One region of the Pseudomonas sp. NPDC090203 genome, then DNA from elsewhere that is predicted to be linked to it. Evidence: riboswitches for the same ligand, from Rfam matches in the RefSeq annotation. Region 1 holds a riboswitch; each other region holds the start of a gene.

The links. Region 1 has a riboswitch for cobalamin ahead of ACIPO9_RS07400 (CbtB-domain containing protein). Riboswitches for the same ligand answer to the same signal wherever they lie in the genome.
Region 2: another riboswitch for cobalamin. It lies ahead of cobO (cob(I)yrinic acid a,c-diamide adenosyltransferase); the one in region 1 lies ahead of ACIPO9_RS07400 (CbtB-domain containing protein).
Region 3: another riboswitch for cobalamin. It lies ahead of ACIPO9_RS05525 (ABC transporter substrate-binding protein); the one in region 1 lies ahead of ACIPO9_RS07400 (CbtB-domain containing protein).

The regions. Positions count from the first base shown of each region.
Region 1 is NZ_JBIVCV010000003.1:430,225-435,420, reverse strand. Features, by position in the region: gene nfuA (Fe-S biogenesis protein NfuA) at 55-648, shown strand; gene cobM (precorrin-4 C(11)-methyltransferase) at 853-1,599, opposite strand; gene ACIPO9_RS07410 (cobalamin biosynthesis protein) at 1,710-2,123, opposite strand; gene ACIPO9_RS07405 (CbtA family protein) at 2,120-2,851, opposite strand; gene ACIPO9_RS07400 (CbtB-domain containing protein) at 2,863-3,060, opposite strand; cobalamin riboswitch at 3,160-3,376, opposite strand; cobalamin riboswitch at 3,546-3,767, shown strand; gene cobW (cobalamin biosynthesis protein CobW) at 3,890-4,954, shown strand; gene cobN (cobaltochelatase subunit CobN) at 4,958-5,196, shown strand, end outside.
Region 2 is NZ_JBIVCV010000011.1:46,763-51,958, reverse strand. Features, by position in the region: gene ACIPO9_RS19260 (PQQ-dependent sugar dehydrogenase) at 1-930, opposite strand, end outside; cobalamin riboswitch at 1,053-1,271, shown strand; gene cobO (cob(I)yrinic acid a,c-diamide adenosyltransferase) at 1,380-1,991, shown strand; gene ACIPO9_RS19250 (cobyrinate a,c-diamide synthase) at 1,988-3,283, shown strand; gene bluB (5,6-dimethylbenzimidazole synthase) at 3,444-4,094, shown strand; gene cbiB (adenosylcobinamide-phosphate synthase CbiB) at 4,105-5,013, shown strand; gene cobD (threonine-phosphate decarboxylase CobD) at 5,006-5,196, shown strand, end outside.
Region 3 is NZ_JBIVCV010000003.1:11,699-16,894, reverse strand. Features, by position in the region: gene ACIPO9_RS05540 (aldo/keto reductase) at 1-678, shown strand, start outside; gene ACIPO9_RS05535 (NCS1 family nucleobase:cation symporter-1) at 895-2,403, shown strand; gene ACIPO9_RS05530 (aspartate/glutamate racemase family protein) at 2,426-3,148, shown strand; cobalamin riboswitch at 3,389-3,595, shown strand; gene ACIPO9_RS05525 (ABC transporter substrate-binding protein) at 3,718-4,719, shown strand; gene ACIPO9_RS05520 (FecCD family ABC transporter permease) at 4,716-5,196, shown strand, end outside.

The sequences.
Region 1 (5,196 bases):
TGTCAGTTGACGTGGAATGGCGTAGACTGCGCCCCACGTCTGCGAGGAATTTTCATGACCGCTATTACCATTACCGATGCCGCCCACGATTACCTGGCCGATCTGCTGCAGAAGCAGAATACCCCCGGTATCGGCATCCGCGTGTTTATTACCCAGCCTGGCACCCAATACGCTGAAACCTGCATTGCCTACTGCAAGCCGGGCGAAGAAAAACCGGAAGACAAGGCCATTGGCCTCAAGAGCTTCACGGCCTGGATCGACTCGTTCAGCGAGGCCTTCCTGGACGACGCCGTGGTCGACTACGCGACCGACCGCATGGGCGGCCAGCTGACCATCAAGGCGCCGAATGCCAAAGTCCCGATGGTCAATGCCGACAGCCCGATCAACGAGCGCATCAACTACTACCTGCAGACCGAGATCAACCCGGGTCTGGCCAGCCACGGCGGCCAGGTTACGCTGATCGACGTGGTCGAGGAAGAAGACAAGAACATCGCCGTTCTGCAATTCGGCGGCGGCTGCCAGGGCTGCGGCCAGGCCGACGTGACCCTCAAGGAAGGCATCGAGCGCACACTGCTCGAGCGCATCCCTGAGCTGTCGGGCGTACGTGACGTGACCGACCACACGCAGAAAGAAAACGCTTACTACTGAGTGTTTCGCTGCAAACGAAAAAGCCCCGACCTGTTCGGGGCTTTTTTCATGGTGTCGGAATCCCGTAGCAGCATGGCTTGCCAGCGGGAGCGATCTTGAGAATGTCCCCGCCGGCAAGCCGTGCTGCTACGGGGCCGAGGCAAGGCACAGAATTCATCGGCGCCCGCCATCCTGTAGCAGCACGGCTTGCCGGCGGGAGCGGGCTCAAGGTCGAAACAAATGCGCATGCCCTGCGCGGTACAACGATGATTCACTGAACACGTCATTGCCCAATACCCGGCCCACGAGAATCAACGCCGTGCGTCTAAACCCCTTGGCCTGCACTTTCTGTTCGATATCCGCCAGGGTCCCGACCACCCAGTCCTGATCCGGCCAGCTGGCCCGGTGGACCACGGCTATCGGGCAATCCTGACCATAGTGCGGCGTCAGTTCGGCGACGATTTTGCCCAGGTTGCTGACCCCCAGGTGGATCGCCATGGTCGCCTTGTGTCGTGCCAGATCCCCCAGTTCCTCGCCCTTCGGCATGGCGGTTTTGTCGCCGTAACGGGTCAGGATCACGCTCTGGGAGATGTCCGGCAGGGTCAGTTCGGTGCCCAGCAACGCAGCGCACGCGGCAGTGGCGGTCACCCCGGGGATGATTTCGAACGGGATACCGAGTTCACGCAGGCAGCGAATCTGCTCGCCGATGGCGCCGTACAGGCTCGGGTCGCCGGAGTGCACGCGGGCCACGTCCTGGCCATTTGCATGAGCGGATTTCATCAAGGCGATGATCTGCTCCAAGTGCAACTCGGCGCTGTTGACCACCTGGACCGCCGAATGCCCCACAAGAACCGCCTCTGGCACCAGTGATCCGGCGTAGATGATGACGGGGCAGGTGCGGATCAGCCGCTGGCCCTTGACCGTGATCAGATCCGGATCGCCTGGGCCTGCACCGATGAAAAAAACAGTCATTGCATCTCCGAAATCAAATCTCACCCTGTAGGAGCGCGCTTGCCCGCGACGGCGGTGTGTCAGACGACACAGGGGTGACTGATACACCGCCGTCGCGGGCAAGCGCGCTCCTACAGGTTCGAGGCCAGCGCAAAAGTGGCGCGGGAGGTTTTACGCCGTTGTATCAACAGCCTGGACGCACGGCCCGTCAAACGTGTGGCCAACGCCAGCGCCGCGCTTTCCGCCACACCGTAGCAGCCGGTGGTGTCGAAGGCGATCAGTGAGCGGTGGGCCAGTTGCGGCTCGAAGGCTGTCATTTCTTGCGCGCTGAAAAAGTAGAGCGGCAACCCAAGCTCCTCGGCCAGTTCCAGCAACCCCGGTTCCGTCGACTTGCTGTCGATTGAGGCCAGGGCTGTGATGTCTGACAGTGCCAGTTGATGCTCAACCAGGGTGACCTCGATCAAGCCGCGAAGCACCAGTGCCGGGCAACCGCGCTGGCAGCCCAGGCCGATCACCAGGATCGGCCTTGCGGCTGCCTTGTTCATACCGCGTGGTTCAGGCCAGGGTGTGCAGCGTGTGCGTCATAACGGCGGAACAGCCAGGCGCTGATCAGGCCCATCGCCACCCAGAACACCGCGTTGGTCAGCAGCGAGGCAATCTTGAACTGGGCTTCGAGCGCTTCAGGCGCCAGTGCCGAATGCACCAGCGGCTGCGGGGCGCCGACGATGTGTGGAACCACCAGGATGGCCGCGCCGAGCACCTTGAGCAGCCAGTTCTGGGCAAACACGATCAGCGCAAGACCCACGGCAGTGGAGGCGGCGGTGCTGATCCACCAGATCTGACGCTGGGTCAGGTCGGCGGCGGCAGTGCCCGGCAGCTCCGGTGGCAGGCCCAGGGTAGGGGCGAGGACAAACACGGCGAAACCGGCCAGGCCCCAGAGCGCGCCCTGGCTGGTTTTCGACGGAGCGCGCAAGGTGTACAGCGCCGCCAGCATCAGGGCGAAGCCCACCGCGACCACCAGGTTACCGCCGGTGGTGGAAAGCACGCGCTGCCAGCCGTCTTCAGGCTCCCAGGCCTCTTCATCGTGCACGTGACCGGCCATCGCGGTGTCGCCATGCTCGTGGGCGTGCTCGTGCATTTCTGCGGCAGGGGCCTTTTCATAGGTTTCGGCTTGCAGGATCAGCGGCGCGACCCAGAAACTTTGCACCAGGGTCAGCAGCAGGGCTGCGAGCAGGCCAGTGAAACCGGCTGTTTGAGCGATACGCTTGAACATGGCGGCAGGTCTCAGTGGCAAGGGAAGGCGGAGCTGTGACGGGTGTCGTGCGCGGCGTTGTGCACGGCGTCGATGTGCGAGAAACCCGCGAAATAAACCAGGCACGCGCCCAGAATCATCGCGCTGACGGCGGCAGTCAGGCGCTGGCTCTGGGTGCCGGCGGAGCTGGCGGTCTGGGTGCTGGTCTGGTTGGTCGTGCTGATCGACATGGCGCTTCCCTCTGAAAGTTTCAGCGAACGGGAAGGCGCAAGGCACACCACTGACGCACGTCAGTGATGAACGCAACTGCACCCGCCCACCGCGGGTTTGTTATGTGAACGTTGTCGGGCCGGTCTCCGGGCTTGCGAGGGGCCTGACAACTGCCTTCAAGAATCGCCTTCCCATATCGCTGACCGACACAGTGGATCTGACTCTTCGCTCGCTTACCGTTGCGGGGGCAGCGCCGGACTTGCACGAACCATGGGGCTCGCACGCACCGGTTTCCCGTTTCACCCTGTGAAGGGCACCCGTAACAAGGTGTGTAGGAGAGCATGGGGCGCAGGATCAGTCAATCGGCGCCAGAGATGACCGTAGCAGCACGGCTTGCCGGCGGGGACGATTTCGAGGCCGCCCCCGCCGGCAAGCCGTGCTGCTACGTAGAGCGTGTTTGCAGGCATTGCCTTGGTATGAACGTTGACCTTCGCCAAGGCACTGCGTAGCCTTGCGCACTTGAGGTTCACCGTTGTGCCTGTCAAGCAGGCTGCGGTGCTAAGAAGGGAATGTGGTTCGACGCCATAGCTGCCCCCGCAACTGTAAACGGTCATGTTCATTGCACAGCCACTGCGCGAGCGGGAAGGCGCGATGGACGCGAGCGGCCTGACCTGCGTCAGCCTCGCCACCGTGAGCCAGGAGACCTGCCTCGAAGCGGACGCCACGTCCACGAATTCTCATTACAACCGGGCGGGGTGATCCGGTGGCGAATCGAACAGCAGGCCTGTCCAGCGCGACGGCCGCGCGGTTTTCGTCCTGTTTGCCCGCCGCTACCCCATAGGGCATCCGATGAAAACACTGGCCAAACTCCCCGTCACCATCGTTACCGGCTTTCTGGGCTCGGGCAAGACCACGTTGCTGCGCCACATGCTCGACAACGCCGAAGGCCGCCGCATCGCGGTGATCGTCAACGAGTTCGGCGAGCTGGGCATCGACGGCGAAATCCTCAAGCAATGCACCATCGGCTGCACCGAGGAAGAAGCCAACGGCCGCGTCTACGAACTGGCCAACGGCTGCCTGTGCTGCACCGTGCAGGAAGAGTTTTTCCCAGTGATGCAGGAGCTGGTTGCCCGTCGCGGCGATCTGGACCACATTCTCATCGAAACCTCGGGCCTGGCCCTGCCAAAACCTTTGGTACAGGCCTTCCAGTGGCCGGAAATCCGCAACGCCTGCACCGTTGACGCGGTGATCACCGTGGTCGACAGCCCTGCGGTGGTGGCCGGTACCTTCGCCGCGTTCCCGGATCAGGTCGACGCCCAGCGCAAGCTCGATCCGAACCTGGATCACGAATCGCCGCTGCACGAGCTGTTCGCCGACCAACTGGCCAGTGCTGACCTGGTGGTCCTGAACAAGGCCGACATGCTCGATGCCCAGGCGCTGGCTGCCGTGCGTGCCGAAGTCGCCGAAGAACTGCCGCCTGCGGTGAAAATCATCGAGGCCAGCAAGGGCCAGTTGCCGATCAACGTGTTGCTGGGCCTGGGCGCCGAGTCCGAACTGCACATCGATGGCCGCAAGACCCACCACGATCACCACGAAGGCGACGATCACGATGACCACGATCACGACGCCTTCGACTCGATCTCCATCTCGCTGCCTCAGGCCGACGAAGCACTGCTGCTCGATGCCCTGACCCAGGCCGTGGTGCAACACGGCATTCTGCGGGTCAAAGGTTTCGCGGCGATTCCCGGCAAGCCGATGCGCCTGCTGGTGCAGGGCGTGGGCACTCGTTTCGACAAGCACTTCGACCGCGCCTGGAAAGCCGACGAAGAACGCGTCAGCCATCTGGTGCTGATCGGTCAGGACCTGGACGCCGCCGTGCTCGAAGCCCAGTTGCGCGCCGCGATCCAGGGCTGATCCATGCACCTGCTGCGCACCCAGCCCGGCGGCTTTGTCCCCGACGACAGCATCGCCGACCTGGGACAGACGCCTGCCGATCTGGTGATCCTGTGCAGCGGTGACTCCCATCTGGCGCTGCTGGCGGAAACTGCCCAGCAGTTGCCTGACGACTACCCGAGCCTGCGCCTGGCCAACCCGATGCAGGTGCAGAACCACGCTTCGGTCGATCTCTATGTCGACGAAGTGCTGCGCCACGCCAA
Region 2 (5,196 bases), on a different contig from region 1:
GTAGTAGCTGAACGGCCAGCCGTAGAAGGCGCCGTCCTGCACCGAGGTGACGTAGTCGGGCACCAGGTCGCTGCCGATCTCGTCACGCTCGTTGACCGCCGTCCACAGTTTGCCGGTTACCGGGTCCCAGTCCATGCCGTTGGGGTTGCGCAGCCCGGAGGCGAAGATGCGGTGATTGCCCGTCGCGGCGTCCACTTCCCAGATCGCCGCGCGGCCCTTTTCGGCCTCAAGCCCGTTTTCGCCGACATTGCTGTTGGAGCCCACGGTCACGTAGAGCTTTTTGCCGTCCTTGCTGGCGATGACGTTCTTGGTCCAGTGGTGGTTGAGGGTGCCGCCGGGCAGGTCGGTGACTTTCAGCGGTTCGCCCTTGATCGAGGTTTCGCCCGCTACATAGTTAAAGCGCAGCAGGCGGTCGGTGTCGGCAACGTAGAAGTCATTGCCCACCAGCACCATGCCGAAAGGCGAATTCAGGTGATCGATGAACACCGTGCGGGTTTCGGCGACGCCGTCATGATCCTTGTCCCGCAGCAGAGTGATGCGGTTCGCGCTGGGCACACCGGCGCCTGCGCGGCCCATGACTTTCTCCATGACCCAGCCGCGAATGCCCTTGCTGTCGTCAGGTTTGGGCGGCGCATTGGTTTCGGCCACCAGCACATCGCCGTTGGGCAGCACGTACAGCCAGCGTGGATGGTCGAGGTTTTCGGCGAAGGCCGCGACTTGTGTGCCCGGCGCGGCTACCGGTCTGGCACCGGCAGGCCAGCCGACGGCCGGGGCGATGTTCACGGTGGGAAACAGGGTTTTGTTCGGTGCCGGCAACTGGGGCGAGGGGCCCGTGCCGTCCGACACCTGCAAGGTGGACGTCTCGCCGCAGGCGCTGAGCCCTGCGACCACCACCAGCACCATCACAACCTGGGGTTTGAGCGTGAACATTGTCTGTCTCCATTTGCGAACAGTCATGCAAGGGCATGTAATGAATAGAGGCGCTGTGCGGCGCGGGGTTCAACTGCACAACAAATGCCTGTTCGATTGACGCTCCGGGGTCAACCCTCTAACCTTCGCCGATTGTTTCAGGTGCCCGCGATCTTGATCGGTCGACCGGGTGAAACAGGGAAGCCGGTGCGAACGTTCTGCGATCAATTCCGGCACTGCCTCCGCAACGGTAAATGAGTCAAGGCTGCGCACGATGCCACTGTGTCCACGGGCATGGGAAGGCGCGTAGCCCCGGTTGTCGCTCATGAGTCCGGAGACCGGCCTGATCCATCCAAACAGCATCACGGAGGGCGATGCTCTGCGCAGGCCCGGACCATTCCGGTGCCTGCTGTCAGTCCTTGCCTGCGTCCTTCGTCTGTCCTATCTGCCCCTCAAAGCGGAGAGCCGAGATGAGCGAATCCCCCGAACGTGACGAACGCCACCTGGCGCGCATGCTGCGCAAGAAAGCGATCATCGATGAGCGCATCGCCAGCGCACCCAATGAATGCGGCCTGCTGGTGGTCCTGACCGGCAACGGCAAAGGCAAGAGCAGTTCGGCCTTTGGCATGCTGGCCCGGGCCATGGGCCACGGCATGCAGTGCGGTGTGGTGCAGTTCATCAAGGGGCGCAACGCCACGGGCGAAGAACTGTTCTTCCGCCGTTTCCCGGAACAGGTGCGTTACCACGTCATGGGCGAAGGTTTCACCTGGGAGACCCAGGACCGACAGCGCGACATCGCCGCAGCGGAAGCTGCCTGGGTGGTGACTCGGGAGTTGCTGCGCGACCCGGACGTCGGTCTGGTGATCCTCGACGAGCTGAACATCGCTCTCAAGCACGGCTATCTGGATCTGGACAGGGTGCTCAGCGACCTGCAAGCCCGTCCGCCCATGCAGCATGTGGTGGTCACCGGGCGTGGCGCCAAGCAGGAACTCATCGACCTGTCGGACACCGTTTCCGAGATCGCCGTGGTCAAGCATGCGTTCCAGGCCGGAATCAAGGCACAGAAGGGCATCGAGTTGTGAGTGAGCCGCGTCGCTGTCCTGCGGTACTGATCGCCGCACCTGCCTCCGGGCAGGGCAAGACCACCGTCACCGCCGCACTGGCCCGGTTGCATCGCAACCAGGGGCGCAAGGTGCGGGTGTTCAAGTGCGGGCCGGATTTCCTCGACCCGATGATTCTGGAGCGCGCCAGCGGCCACCCGGTCTACCAGCTGGACATGTGGATGGTCGGCGAGGACGAGAGCCGGCGCCTGCTGTGGGAAGCGGCGGGCGAGGCCGATCTGATTCTGATCGAAGGCGTGATGGGGTTGTTCGATGGCACTCCGTCCAGCGCCGACCTGGCGCGCCACTTCGGCGTGCCGGTGCTGGGTGTGATCGACGGCACGGCCATGGCCCAGACCTTCGGTGCCCTGGCGCTGGGCCTGGCGCGCTATCAGCCGGACCTGCCGTTTGCCGGTGTACTGGCCAACCGCGTGGGCACCGTGCGTCATGCGCAACTGCTAGAAGGCAGCCTGACCGAAGGTTTGCGCTGGTACGGCGCGCTCTCCCGGGAAACCGGGATCGAGCTGCCGAGCCGCCACCTGGGCCTGGTCCAGGCCAGCGAGCTGAACGATCTGGACGTGCGCCTGGATGCGGCCGCAGCCGCCTTGGCCAGCACCTGCGACGCGACCCTGCCGCCTGCCGTGACCTTTGCCGCCCCTGACGTCAAACCCGTTGAGCGTCTGCTCGACGGCGTGCGCATCGCCATCGCCCATGACGAAGCCTTCGCCTTTACCTACGGCGCCAGCCTGGATCTGTTGCGGGCGATGGGCGCCGAACTGTCATTCTTCTCGCCGATCCGCGACCGGCAATTGCCCGAGGCGGACAGCCTGTACCTGCCCGGTGGCTACCCTGAATTGCATCACCTGGCGCTGGGGCAGAACGTTTCGATGCTCAATGCCATTCGCGCGCACCACCGCGCCGGAAAACCCTTGCTGGCCGAGTGTGGCGGGATGCTCTACCTGCTCGACGCCCTGACCGATGTGGACGGCAAGCGCGCCGAGCTGGTGGGCCTGCTGGCGGGTGAAGCGGTGATGCAGAAGCGCCTGGCGGCACTGGCGCTGCAGTCGGTGGAGCTGCCGGAAGGCACATTGCGCGGGCACACCTATCATCATTCGCTGACCAGCACCGAACTGGCCCCGATTGCCCGCGGCGTGAGCCCCAACGGCGGGCGCGGCGCGGAGGCGGTGTACCGGGACGGACGGATGACAGCCTCCTATGTGCACTTCTATTTCCCGTCCAACCCCCAGGCGATGGCGGCGCTTTTGTTGCCATGAATAGCCCGGAATGCCAATCCGCCTTATCGCGATCCTGTGGGAGCGAGCTTGCTCGCGAAAGCGGCGCGTCAGGCGAAGTAGAGGGTTGGGTGTGCGGGCCTCTTCGCGGGCAAGCCCGCTCCCACAGGTTTAGCGTATGCCTGGATATGGAGAGCGTCCCATGACTGACCACGCCTTCAGCCCCGATGAGCGCGCCGCGGTTTACCGGGCCATCGCCGAGCGGCGGGACATGCGCCACTTCAGCGGCGGTTCGGTCTCCCCCGAATTGCTCGCCCGGCTGCTGGAGGCTGCCCATCAAGCGCCCAGCGTCGGCCTGATGCAGCCCTGGCGCTTCATCCGCATCAGCGACCGGGCCCTGCGCGGGCAGATTCAGGAGCAGGTGGAAGCCGAGCGCGTTCGCACGGCCGAGGCACTGGGTGAGCGTTCCGATGACTTCATGAAGCTCAAGGTCGAGGGCATCGGCGACTGCGCCGAGGTGCTGGTCGCCGCCTTGATGGACGATCGCGAGAAACACATCTTCGGGCGCAGGACCCTGCCGGAAATGGACATGGCGTCTTTGTCCTGCGCCATCCAGAATCTATGGCTGGCCGCCCGCGCCGAAGGGCTGGGCATGGGCTGGGTGTCGCTGTTCGAGCCGCAGGCACTGGCGGATCTGTTGAAAATGCCCGAAGGCTCCAAGCCGCTGGCGATTCTTTGCCTGGGCCCGGTGGAAGGATTTTACCCGGCACCGATGCTGGTGCTGGAGGGCTGGGCCCAGGCCCGCCCGCTGCAAGAGCTGGTATTCGAGAACACATGGGGAGTGGCTACATGAGTGTGGCGGTATGAGCGTGGCGTTGTTGAGCGTCGCCGGGGTTGCGCTGGATGCGCTGCTGGGCGAGCCAAAACGAAACCACCCGCTGGTGGCGTTCGGCCGGTTTGCCGAGCGCATCGAGCAACGTTTCAACGGCGCCGGTCGTGGCTGGCGCAGCCATGGCGTCACGGCCTGGTTCATCGCGGTGATTCCGCTGACGCTGTTGGCGACGCTTCTCAGTTGGCTGCCCTACATCGGCTGGCTGATCGAAGTGCTGGCGCTTTACTGCGCGCTGGGCCTGCGCAGCCTGGGCGAACACGTCGAGCCAGTGGCCCAGGCGCTGCGCGGCGACAATCTGGATGAGGCGCGCCGGCGCGTGGGTTATCTGGTCAGCCGCCAGACCTCTGAGCTGGACGCCACCGAAGTCGCCCGGGCGGCCACCGAGTCGGTGCTGGAAAACGGCAGCGATGCGGTGTTTGCCGCGATCTTCTGGTTTGCCGTGCTCGGCGCGCCGGGCGTGGTGCTGTATCGCCTGAGCAATACGCTGGACGCCATGTGGGGCTATCGCAACGAGCGCTTCGAGCGTTTTGGCTGGGCGGCGGCGAAGATCGACGATCTGCTGAATTACATTCCTGCACGCTTAGTGGCATTGACCTACGCGCTGCTGGGCAAAACCCGACTGGCCCTGCGCTGCTGGCGCACGCAGGCGCCGAAGTGGGACAGCCCCAATGCCGGTCCCGTGATGGCGGCCGGGGCCGGTGCGCTGGGCGTTGAGCTGGGTGGCGCGGCGATTTATCACGGTGAACTGCATCAGCGTCCGCAACTGGGCGAAGGCCAGCCTGCGGACGCCAATTCCATCGATCGCGGCTGGCAACTGGTGCAGCGCGGCGTGTGGCTGTGGCTGCTGATTCTGTGTCTGGGGGTTGAGTTCTATGCTTGAGCACGGCGGACGTTTGCGGGGTGCAATCGCGAAGTACGGAATCGACGAGGCCGACTGGCTGGACCTTTCCAGCGGCATCTCGCCGTGGCCGTGGCCGATTCCGCCGATCCCTGAATCGGCCTGGGCGCGGCTGCCGGAAACCGATGACGGCCTTGAGCAGTCCGCGCGCCTGTACTACGGCGC
Region 3 (5,196 bases), 420 kb from region 1:
TACTCCGCCGACGCGACCATGCGTTCGATTGCCGCGAGCCTGGAGCGCCTGAACACCGACCGGCTGGACATCGTGTTCGTCCACGACATCGCCCAGGATGCCCACGGTGACGAATGGATCGAACACTTCAATATTGCCCGCAAAGGCGCCTTCAGGACCCTGACCCGGTTGCGCGAGGAAGGCGTCATCAAGGCCTGGGGCCTGGGCGTCAACCGCGTCGAACCTTGCGAGCTGACCCTGGACTTGGGTGAAGCACAGCCTGACGGTTTTCTGCTGGCCGGACGCTACTCTCTGCTGGACCACGACCAACCACTGCAACGCCTGTTCAGCAAGGCCCGGGAGCACAACGCTGAATTCGTCGTGGGTGGGCCATACAGCTCGGGCGTGCTGGTGGGCGGCCAGCATTTCGAGTACCAGCCGGCGCCAGCGGCGATGCTGGACAAGGTGGCGCACATCCAGGAAATCGCCCGGCAATATCAGGTGGACATCAAGGCAGCGGCCTTGCAGTTCGTGCTGGCCAACCCATTGGTCGCGGCGGTGATCCCGGGCGCCAGCCGCCCTACGCGGATCACCGAGGATGTGACGGCCTTACACGCGCAGGTGCCGGACGGGTTCTGGCAGGCCATGCGCGATCAGGGCTTCATCGCGGCGCAAGCGCCGGTGCCGATGAAGGATTGACCTTCACAACTCTTATCCGTAGCAGCCCGGCCGGGCGGCGCTCCGCTTGCCGGCGGGGGCGTCCTCCAAATCGCCCCCGCCGGCAAGCCGGACTGCTACGGGGCATCTACCACCGACCATCTGTAACATCCCCGTTGACTCATCTGGCATTTCGGTTAGTCTCTCCAGCGCACTGTATACAAAAACAAATACAAATAGCGCCGGAGATTGTTGAACATGCCAGTAGACAACACCCTGGATCCAGCCCTTGCCGCCCATGCCTCCACCGCCGATCACCCGGCCCTGAGCCCCCGCCTTCACAACCACGACCTCGCGCCCCGACGCGCCGAAGGCAGAACATGGGGTGGATACAGTATCTTTGCCCTTTGGACCAATGATGTACACAATCTCGCCAACTACTCCTTCGCCATCGGCCTCTATGCCTTGGGGCTGGGCGGCTGGCAGATCATGCTGTCACTCGCCATCGGTGCAGCATTCGTCTACCTGTGCATGAACCTCACCGGTGACATGGGCGTGAAGACCGGCGTGCCGTTTCCGGTCATCAGCCGGGTCAGTTTCGGCATCTTCGGCGCGCAGATTCCGGCTTTGATCCGGGCGGTCATCGCCATCGCCTGGTTCGGGATTCAGACTTATCTGGCGTCGGTGGTGCTGCGGGTGCTGCTCACCGCACTGGACCCGGCACTGGACAGCTACGACCACGACTCGCTGTTAGGGCTCTCAACCCTTGGCTGGGTGTGTTTCGTCAGCATTTGGCTGGTGCAATTCGTGATTCTGGCCTACGGCATGGAGATGGTCCGTAAATATGAAGCCTTCGCCGGGCCCGTGATTCTGCTGACCGTCGCCAGCCTGGCGGTGTGGATGTTCACCCAGGCCAACGGCCAGATTGCCTGGTCGAACAAGACGCCGCTGGAGGGGCTGTCGATGTGGCGCAGCATCTTCGCTGGCAGCGCGTTGTGGCTGGCGATCTACGGCACGCTGATTCTGAATTTCTGTGACTTCTCCCGCTCCGCGCCCTGCAAGAAAACCATCCGCAAGGGCAATTTCTGGGGCTTGCCGGTGAACGTGCTGCTGTTCGCCTTCATCACCGTGATCATTTGCGGCGCACAGTTCTCCATCAACGGCCAGATCATCGAAAGCCCCACCGACATCATCAAGACCATCCCCAATACCTTCTTTCTGGTACTGGGCTGCCTGGCCTTCCTGATCGTCACGGTGGCGGTGAACATCATGGCCAACTTCGTCGCACCGGCCTTCGTCATCAGCAGCCTGGCGCCGCGCTACCTGACTTTCCGCCGCGCAGGGATGCTCAGCGCCACAGTCGCGGTGCTGATACTGCCGTGGAATCTCTACAACAGCCCGGTGGTGATCGTGTATTTTCTGTCGGGCCTGGGCGCCCTGCTCGGCCCGCTGTACGGCGTGATCACCGCCGACTACTGGCTGCTGCGCAAGGGCCGTGTGGATGTGCCGCAGCTGTACACGGAAGATCCGGCCGGGCCGTATCACTATTCACGCGGGGTCAACCTGCGCGCGGTCTGGGCGTTCATTCCCGCCGCGATCATTTCGACCATCACGGCGCTGATGCCGGCCTTCGAATCGGTTTCGCCGTTTTCCTGGCTGATGGGCGCCGCCATCGGCGCGGCGTTGTACCTGCTGCTGGCCGACCGGCGCCAACGCTTCAAGGACGTCAGTGGCGAGGCCATTGCCGTGCAAGACATCAAGCATTGATTGCAAGCGAGAGAGTTCACCCATGCGTATTTTGATCGTCAACGTCAACACCACCCAGTCGATGACCCAGACCATCGCCGAGCAGGCGCGCAGTGTCGCCTCCCCCGGCACCGAGATCGTCGGCCTGACCCCGCGCTTCGGTGCGGAGTCGGTCGAGGGCAACTTCGAGAGCTACCTGGCGGCCATTGCGGTGATGGACCGAGTGATGTCCTACGACCAGCCATTCGATGCGGTGATTCAGGCAGGCTACGGCGAACATGGCCGCGAGGGTTTGCAGGAACTGCTGGAGGTGCCGGTGGTGGACATCACCGAAGCCGCTGCGAGCCTTGCGATGCTGTTGGGCCACAAGTACTCGGTGGTGACGACACTGGATCGAGCAGTGCCGCTGATTGAAGACCGGCTGAAGCTGGCCGGGGTCTACGAGCGCTGTGCGTCGGTGCGGGCCAGTGGCATGAGTGTGCTGGAGCTTGAAGAGATGCCGGGGCGCGCCATCGAAGCCATCGTCGAGCAGGCCGCCCATGCCGTGACCCACGACAAGGCCGAGGTGATTTGCCTGGGTTGTGGCGGCATGGCCGGGCTGGACCAGATGATTCGTGATCGCGCCGGTGTGCCGGTGGTCGATGGCGTGACCGCGGCGGTGGCGTTGGCCGAATCGTTGGTGCGTTTGGGTTTGAAGACGTCCAAGGTGCGCACCTACGCCACGCCGCGTCCGAAGAAGGTGATTGGCTGGCCGTTGTTGCCGTGATCACTTGCCCGTAGCAGCACGGCCGGGCGGCGTTCCGCTTGCCGGCGTCGGCGATCTTGCGGGCGTCCCGCGGGCAAGCCCGGCTGCTACGGAACCGCGGTGGCTGCAAGAATCGCGACATGCACCTTACCCGTAGCAGCACGGCTTGCCGGCGGGAGCGATCTTGAGGACGCCGACGCCGGCAAGCCGGACTGCTACGGTGGCCGCGAGAATCGGGGCGGGCGCAATGCCTGTAAATCGTTTAGTATCCCCGCCGCCGGTTTCCACTCGGAATTAATAGGGAATCCGCGAGCCTGGCCGGTCGATGACACCAGGCTCAAACGGAACTGTCCCCGCAACTGTAGGCGCTGAGCCCTGCTTCACGATTGCCACTGGGTATCCCCGGGAAGGCCGGAGCATGGCGACGATGCGCCAGTCAGGAGACCTGCCGGCAAGCGTCAATCATTCACCGGCGGGGTGTCCGGGAAGGACTCCCGTGTGCGCGGCTTTCCATTCGCGCCTGCAACGCATCGGGATGTGCTTTCCAGTGCCAGTTCGTCGACCATCAGGCTTACTGGAGATCGCCTTTCATGTCGCTGCGCCGCCTCGCCCTTCTGTTCACCGGCCTTTCGCTGTCCAGCGCCGCATTCGCCGCGCCCACGCATTACCCGCTGACGATCGACAACTGCGGCGTACCGCTGACCTTCGCCCACGCCCCGCACAAAGCCGTGACCATCGGCCAGGCCGCCACCGAAATGCTCTACTCCCTGGGCTTGAGCCAGCAGGTGGTCGGCACTTCGCTGTGGTTCAATCAGGTTCTGGCGCAATATCAGGACGCCAACAGCAGGATCGAGCGCCTGGCCGACAACGCCCCCAGTTTCGAATCGGTGATTGGCAAGCGCCCGGACTTCGTGCCGGTGCAGTTCGAGTGGATGGTCGGCCCTCAAGGCGCGGTCGGCACCCGCCAGCAGTTTGCGGACTTGAAAATCCCGACCTACATCCTGCCGTCTGACTGCGAGGGCAAGGACAACTTGGTCGGCGCTGATGGCACGCGCCTGCAAGCCTTCAACATCGACACGCTGTACAAGAGCATTGCCCAACAGGCCGAGATCTTCGACGTACAAGACCGTGGCCAGGCGTTGATCGCCGAGTACAAGGCGCGTCTGGGCAAGGCGGTTGAGCAGGCGAAAAAACATGACAGCAACAGCGCATCGGCAGTGTTCTGGTTCTCCAGCCCCGACCTCAATGCCGCGCCATTCGTGGCCGGACGCAAGGGCATCCCGAATTTCATGCTCGATACCCTGGGCATGCGCAACATCGTCGAGTCGGATGAAGAATGGCCGACCGTCGGTTGGGAAACCATCGCCAAGGCCAATCCGACGATTCTGGTCATCGCCCGCATGGACCGCCGTCGCTTCCCGGCGGACGATCACGAGAAGAAGCTGGCGTTCCTCAGATCCGACCCCGTCACCCGCAACATGGACGCGGTGAAGAACAACCGCATCGTCATCATGGACGCCAGCGCCATGGAGTCCAGCGTGCGTCTGTTCGACGGCATCGAACAGCTTGCCAAGGCCACCGAAGGCCAATGAGTCAATTGAATATCGGCCGCGCGTTGGGCCACTGCCTGTGGGTCAGCGGCGCGCTATTGCTGGCGGTGATCGCCGGGGTGGCCGTTGGCGAAACCTCGATCAGCCTGCCGGTGATCTTCCAGGTGCTGGCCAACAAGCTATGGGCGGCTGGTTACGTGTTGGACCCCATCGATGAAGGGATTGTCTGGAACTACCGCCTCACCCGCGCCATCGTTGCGGCGGCGTGCGGCGCAGGTCTGGCGATTTCCGGGGTGGTGCTGCAGTCACTGCTGCGCAATGCGCTGGCCGATCCGTACCTGCTGGGCATCTCGGCGGGCGCCTCCACGGGCGCCGTGCTGGTGACGCTGATCGGCCTGGGTGCCGGGGCCATTTCATTGTCCACCGGTGCCTTCGCCGGGGCGATTGCGGCGTTCGCACTGGTCGCCCTGCTCGCCCGCTCCTCCCGGGGGGAATCGGCTGCCAACCAGATCATCCTCG